3 regions of the Paenibacillus sp. BAC0078 genome follow, and region 1 is predicted to be linked to each of the others. Evidence: riboswitches for the same ligand, from Rfam matches in the RefSeq annotation. Region 1 holds a riboswitch; each other region holds the start of a gene.
What was found. Region 1 has a riboswitch for cobalamin ahead of ACX1DY_RS14290 (energy-coupling factor ABC transporter permease). Riboswitches for the same ligand answer to the same signal wherever they lie in the genome.
Positions count from the first base shown of each region.

Region 2: another riboswitch for cobalamin. It lies ahead of ACX1DY_RS18555 (anaerobic ribonucleoside triphosphate reductase); the one in region 1 lies ahead of ACX1DY_RS14290 (energy-coupling factor ABC transporter permease).
Region 3: another riboswitch for cobalamin. It lies ahead of ACX1DY_RS21335 (DUF4430 domain-containing protein); the one in region 1 lies ahead of ACX1DY_RS14290 (energy-coupling factor ABC transporter permease).

Region 1 covers NZ_JBTLRW010000006.1:310,076-312,338, reverse strand. Annotated here, with positions in the region: gene cbiQ (cobalt ECF transporter T component CbiQ) at 1-67, opposite strand, end outside; gene ACX1DY_RS14295 (energy-coupling factor ABC transporter substrate-binding protein) at 64-348, opposite strand; gene ACX1DY_RS14290 (energy-coupling factor ABC transporter permease) at 345-1,112, opposite strand; cobalamin riboswitch at 1,300-1,499, opposite strand; gene ACX1DY_RS14285 (ArsR/SmtB family transcription factor) at 1,656-2,263, shown strand, end outside.
Region 2 covers NZ_JBTLRW010000009.1:242,591-244,853, reverse strand. Annotated here, with positions in the region: tRNA gene ACX1DY_RS18565 (tRNA-Thr) at 1-5, opposite strand, end outside; gene ACX1DY_RS18560 (MTH1187 family thiamine-binding protein) at 135-443, opposite strand; cobalamin riboswitch at 794-1,025, shown strand; gene ACX1DY_RS18555 (anaerobic ribonucleoside triphosphate reductase) at 1,327-2,263, shown strand, end outside.
Region 3 covers NZ_JBTLRW010000012.1:142,842-145,104, forward strand. Annotated here, with positions in the region: gene ACX1DY_RS21335 (DUF4430 domain-containing protein) at 1-1,254, opposite strand, end outside; cobalamin riboswitch at 1,432-1,638, opposite strand.

The DNA of each region.
Region 1 (2,263 bases):
TTTTCCACATCGGGGAGAGCTGCCGCAGCGCATTGCTGTGGGACAACACATCAATTCTTCTGATCATTTCTGCTGCTGACGCTCCCGTTTTCCCTTCATAAGGCCAATCGTATAGCCGATAATTCCGGCTCCAATTGCCGCCTGCAGCGCAAACAGCATACTTTCCGTTTCTCCCGGCAGCTCGGCCAGGGGTTTGAACCAAGGTTTATAGTTAGGATCAATCTCCGAAATCGCTCCCTCCGCCGCATCGTCGGCTCCTCCGAATTCCCCGTTCACCAGCAGCAGCGGCAGCACCACGAGCAGAACAACCGCCAGCAGCATCAGCCCGTTTTTCCATTTGTTTTTCACTCTGCGCTTCCTCCTTTGGCTCCCCGTTTCAAGAGCGACAGTTCCTGCGGGCTATAGGCCTTCAGCCAGTTCCACAGCAGCACGGTAAGCAGCCCCTCGCTGATGGCCAGCGGAATTTGGGTCACGGCAAAGATGCCGCCGAATTTAACAAAAGAAGCCAGCATGCCGCCGTCCGCCGACGGAAAAGCCGCCGCAAGCTGAAAGGACGTGACAACATAGGTCATCAGATCGGCCGCCGCCGCTGCGCAGAACACTGCCAGCTTTTCACGTTCCGTCAGCTTCATCGTCAGCTTATAAATTGCATATCCGGCAAAAGGACCCGCGACAGCCATCGAGAACGCATTCGCCCCGAGGGTGGTTATTCCGCCGTGCGCCAGCAAGAGCGCCTGAAACAGCAGCACAATGGAACCGATCACGCTCATCGGCAGCGGCCCCAGCATCACGGCGCCAAGTCCCGTCCCTGTAGGGTGTGAGCTGCTCCCGGTTACCGAAGGCATTTTGAGTGCGGACAATACAAAGGTAAAAGCACCCGACAGCCCAAGCAGCAGCTTCAGCTCGGGATTGTCTTGGGTCAGCTTTTTCAGCTTCATGATTCCAAGCACAAAGAACGGCACAAAGGCCACCCACCAGAATACAGCCCATCCTATCGGCAAAAAGCCCTCCATAATATGCATCGCTTCGGCTGTACCCGGCTCATTCAGCGCAAAATAAACCGTAAATCCGACAACCAGCACTGCGAAGCTGCAAAAACTGCGCTTGTTCATTCTCTCCTCCATCCTTTCATCAGTTGTTCTTCTGCTGCAAACCAAAAAAAACCCCCGCCCTCAGAGGGTGGGAGTTATATGTACGTCGAAAGATCACAAAGAGAAGGCTGCTTTCCCGCCGGTAAGATTCTGCAGGCACACCCTCTTCTCTGAACCTCTTCGTACACCGCTCCTATCCGCGTAGAGTCGTGTGTGCGCAAACAAGGTAGGTCTCCTGGCTTGGAATGCTGGCGCCATGCCCCCGTCTTCCCCGGCGCTCTGCCGAGTGACATCGTGAAGGCTGGCTTTTCCTTACAGTGGCGGGACCGCTCGGGAGTTGCACCCGATTCCCTGTTACCCCTTGAGGTACTTTGTACGATCAAAGGCACCTTGTTTTCATCGCTGATTCATCCTGTACATCATAGCGGACATGGCCGGCCGGTGTCTGTGATAAAAGTGGAAGCCCCTGTAAAGAGCTGCATAGCTTGTAAGAAGCTCATTTGAATAATATAATTATTAACTATATATGAATTCTTATTTTCTAACCTGTCCTGGAGGCTGTCTATGAAACTCGATCTTACCGAAGAATCACTGCCTGTATACGAAGCCTTATCGAGCGCCGTGCGCCTCCGCATGCTCCGCATGCTTGCCGTTCAGCCAATGAACGTTAAGGAGCTGGCATCAGCGGCCAAGCTCAGCAGCGCCATTATGACCATGCATGTCCGCAAGCTGGAGACTGCCGGGCTGATTCAGACACATATGGCCCCCGGGCGGAGCGGTCTGCAAAAGATCTGCACGCTAGCCGCAGAAGGTGCGGAGATTATTTTTCCCGGCCCGGGGAGAGCCGAACGCAAAAGCTACCGCATCGAGCTGCCCGTGGGGCATTATTCCGACTTTCAGATTGAGCCGACCTGCGGGCTGGCCACTACAGAGCAAATCATCGGCAGTTTCGACGACCCGCGTTATTTCTGGGATCTGGAGCGGATGAATGCGGCGATTCTCTGGTTCGGCAAAGGCTACGTCGAGTATAAAATCCCCAACTTTCTGCTGTCCAGTGAGCAGCCGGAGGAACTGGTCATTACGATGGAAATTGCCTCCGAGGCTCCGTCCATCAATAATAATTGGCCCTCTGACATCACCTTTACACTGAACGGCGTCAAGCTGGGCTACTG
Region 2 (2,263 bases), on a different contig from region 1:
CCAGCTTAAAGCATACTTTTTCTGTCAAACAAAATACATTATACAGCGTCTGGAGAAAAACGCAACCCTTTCTCTCACAGTTCTTGCCTTTAACCCCAGCCTGCCCGCTCTTCGTTCAGACTAGTCTCTCAGAACTATTGCTCCAGCAGCTTGCGCTCCACCGACTCCAGCTTGCTGCGGCTCGTTGAGACCTTGTCGCGGCGGTCATCTATCTTAAGTGAAGTAGAGACACGCTGCGCACCCGCTGAGAAAGGAGATTCGTGCAGCGCTTCTACAGCAGCGAGAATCCGCGGCAGCGGTCCTTCGATAATCGTACCCATAGATGTCAGCTCGTAGGTAATGCCCTCCACCGTCTCCAGCACCCGCTGCATATCGGCCACATAGCTGCTGAGGCTGGTGCTGCCTGTGCCGATCGGAATTACGGTTACTTCGCCAATAGCCATTCGAAATCCCTCCTATATATAAGTCTCCAGTCCCTTCTATTGTAACAACTCCTGTCTGGCGTCACAAATCGCCTGAAGTCCCAGCATCCCTTCCCTCGAAATCCTATGATTGCACTCACTGCAGATATGAAGCCTTTGTGGCGTTTTTTGGGACAATTTATGAATCGGATTCGGAAAAATTTGTCGTTATTCTGTGGATTATCTGTGGATGAATTGTGGACTAACTCCGGAACATCTGTGGACTAGCTGTGGATCATCTGTGCGTAAAGCGGCTGAACCCGCCCGGGGCGCGGACTTGCAAAAAAGTATTTACAAACACAATATATTGGGTTAATTTTATATAGCGACAACAAAATATAGTGGAATCAGGTGCTTCACCTCTACAGGAGTGCTGAAGCTTAATAGGGAAGCGCGGTGCAAATCCGCTGTGGTCCCGCCACTGTAACCGGATGCTCGACAGCGTCATGAAGCGCTGCAGAGCAGTATCCTGAGGCTCACGCCACTGAGGGACATTCCCCCCTTGGGAAGGCGCCTTAAGGATTCACCGGAAGCCAGGAGACCTGCCTGTTTCCGGGCACCATCATTTACGCCTGCGAGGAACAGGAGAGGTGTCCGCATGCGGCCTGCACAAGCAGATTTAGCCTTCCCTAAGACGGGGAGCCAAGGCTGCCGATACCTGAAGGCGATATTCCCTATTGCCTTCAGGTATCGGCTTCTGCGGGAAAGCTTATTTCCATGGAGACCATCCGCAAATATCCGCGCTCCGGTTATTTGCGCCACGCATCCGGGCATTTTCCGCCTTCCTCGGCGGGAGATGCTTTTTTATTAATGTCAGTTAGCCTGGTTAGAACGTTCTTATATATCGAGAGGAGAGTGCTGCACAATGACGCTGCTGGAGAAACGGTACAACGCTGAACAAACTACACAAGAGGTTATGTTAGAGGAAGTTATCCATTTGGGGCGCGATATTATCGACAGCCGGGATTTGGATCTGCTGCGTGAGAATGCCAATTTGAACGGGGAGAGCTTTTCCGGCAAAATGAGCAAGTTCGGCAGTGAATACTCCAAGTGGTATGCCCGTAACTTCACGATGCCGCCGCAACTGGTGCAGGCTTCCCTCGATAACGTGGTGTATGTCCATGACCTGGACCAGTACGTCATCGGAACGACCAACTGCATCTTTATCCCGTTCGAGCGGCTGCTCCGCGAAGGCTTCAACACCGGCAACGGCAGTGTGCGGCCACCGAACTCGATTATGACCGCGATGTCACTGGTGGCAATTATTTTCCAGTCTCAGCAAAATGCCCAGTACGGCGGCGTGTCCGCCAACAAGCTGGATTTTGATCTGGCTCCTTATGTAACTAAGTCCTTCGCCAAGCTGTTCCGCAAGGGACTGGAGTACTTCGAAGAAGGACAAGCCGGTGAGCATCTTGGCGAAGTTAACATGAGCCGCAGCGATCTGGCTAAGCAGTATCCGCGGGCCTTCCGCTTTGCGCTGAAGGAGACGGAGAGCGAGACACTGCAGGCGGCAGAGAGCATGATACATAACCTGAATACGATGTCCAGCCGCTCGGGCGGTCAGATTCCTTTTACCAGTATTAACTATGGTACCTGCACTTCGCCAGAGGGCCAGCTTGTCATCAGCTCGCTGCTGACGGCGACCATGAACGGCCTGGGCAGCGGTGAAACGCCGGTGTTCCCTATCCAGATCTTCAAATGCAAGCAAGGTGTCAACCAGCAGCAGGGCGATCCTAACTATGAGCTGTTCCTAAAGGCCGCCGAGTGCTCCGCGCGCAGACTGTATCCGAACTTCGCCAATC
Region 3 (2,263 bases), on a different contig from region 1:
TCCGGCTGAAATGCCGCCGATGCCCGTAACATAACTGCCGGAAGGATTCGTGAGCTTGAGCCCCTTCGCCAAAGCTACCTTCTCAAGCGCGTCAAGAGCATTGCTGGCATAGGCTTTGCCTTCGCCCAGTGTTTGTTCCGGTCCTTCGATCACCAGCGGCACATAGACTAGCGGATTCTGCGCTACCGGTTTGGAAAAATCATACAGCTTGCCGTTTGCCCCGCCGCTGAACAGGTTATAAGCCACCAGCGCCTGAAAGGCCTGCTCGGTAGCCAGCGCGTTGGCGCTACCGCCCTGCGTATGGGCGAAGGCTCCGCTTGCGAGACGGAAGCTTAGCAGTCTGCCTACAAGCTCCGTTCCATTTTTGGTGAACTCTGCACTGGCAGGGTCCACGCCGTAAGAAGACAGGCCGATAATGGCCTGGGCTACACTTTCGCTGCTATCTCCGTAGCCACCGTTGCTGCCCTGCTTGGCAGACAGCCAGGCTACTGCTTTTTGCCCTGCTGCTCCTGCAGCGGGATCATTTTTATGCGCAGCCAGCGCCGCCAGCACGATCGCGGTCATATCCGGGTCGCTCGCTCCCGGCAACAGTGCAAAGCCGCCGTCGCTGTTCTGTTTGGACAGAATTTCGCTCAGCAATTTTGCCTGATTCCATTTGGCATCGGCTGGAGGCGTATAGCTGCCCGAATCCAGCGCAAGCAGCGCGTATACCGGAGCATTCAGCGTCTGGCCGCTGATTTTGTCGCTGTTATAGATGCGCTCTAGCAGATTATAGCCCGCTGCCGAGCCGCTGCCCGCAAAGTTCGTGGGGTCGCCGCCAATCGCCCGCACCGCGAGCACTATCCGCGCATAGTCCGTAGCGTTCGGGAAACTGCCCCCCTCCGCCTGCACCTTCTGCACGAGCGCCTGAGCATAACTCTCCGGCACACGGTAACCCGCTTGGGCCAGACCTATAGCCTGCCATTCGGATGTCACACCGCCGCCCAAAATATACTCGGCAGCTGTATATGTAGCTTGCGAGACAGTAACCTCTCCACCGGATGCCACCGCACCAGCTGCAGCTAAGGATTCCTTAGTTGCAGAAGCATCTGCCGCATATACGGCTTCCGTAACACTGCTAACTCCCGTAGTTGCGGAGGACTCTGCTGCGGCAAAAGCCTCTCCCGCCGGAACAACAGCGTTCCCTGTAATCGAAAGCACCAGCAATAAGACCAGACCAAGCGTAAAGGACTTGGCAGATAAAAATGTCTTCATTTTCAACCTCTTTTCTATAAAATGGATTGCACCGTGCAGCAGTAAAATAACCGCTGCAACATAAAAGACCGCCCTCGTAAAGGGCGGCCCGGGAAGAATACAAATTAAGGCTGCGGTGCTCAAAGCTCCGTACGCAGTCCATCTGCAATGTTCCCCATTCTCACCCCACGAAGAATAGAAACAGTTAAGAAAAAGGCAGGTCTCCTGGCTTATGCCTCATCGCTGCTCTTGGCCTTCCCATCCTTCTATCCGGACAGTGGCCGCTCTAAGAGCCGCTCCGCATTTACAGTGGCGGGACCGCGCCGGACTTGCACCGGCCTTCCCTTTTAAGCTGATTCTATTGTTTTCACGAATAGAACCCGCACCTTTTTCAATAGCTTATAAAATTTTAATATTCTTAATCATATCTAGTATTCCCGTGTATGTCTATAGAAAAGCTGTTTCATCGCCGCGGCGGGATGGGAGTGGTGGTAAGTGGCGCGGGGAGTAACGGGGGTAGCTGGACTAGCGGGAATAGCGGGGGTTGCGGGGTAGCGGGAATAGCGGGAGTTGCGGGAGTTGCGGGGGTTGCGGATCGGGGCATAATGGGCAGCGGCACGTGCAGGGCGATAGGCAAGCGGCTCGGCCGGCAGAAATAGGTGGAAAAAAGTACACTAATTCCTCCAGCACTGTCTCCAGGGGGAAAATAGGTGGAAAAAGTATCACTAAAACAGCGCTTCTCCCCACCAGAGGACGAAATATGCCCGATTAGTTTACTTTTTTCCACTTAATACTGAAATATCTTTGTTGTTACTTGAATTAGTGGGAGAAAATCCACTTAGCGCTCATGAGCTGCATTCGAAAATTAGCAAAGATGCGCTGGAGCCGGAAATTGAGCTGAGTTGAGCCTCTGCTAGTATTTGTGGAAGTCGATCTACTGTGGGTAAGGTAAGCGTTCGTTGGTGGATGAGTGGTGATGGGAGGCAGGTCGCACTTGGCAGGAGAGCTATAGCTGCTGTTGAGCTGGGGT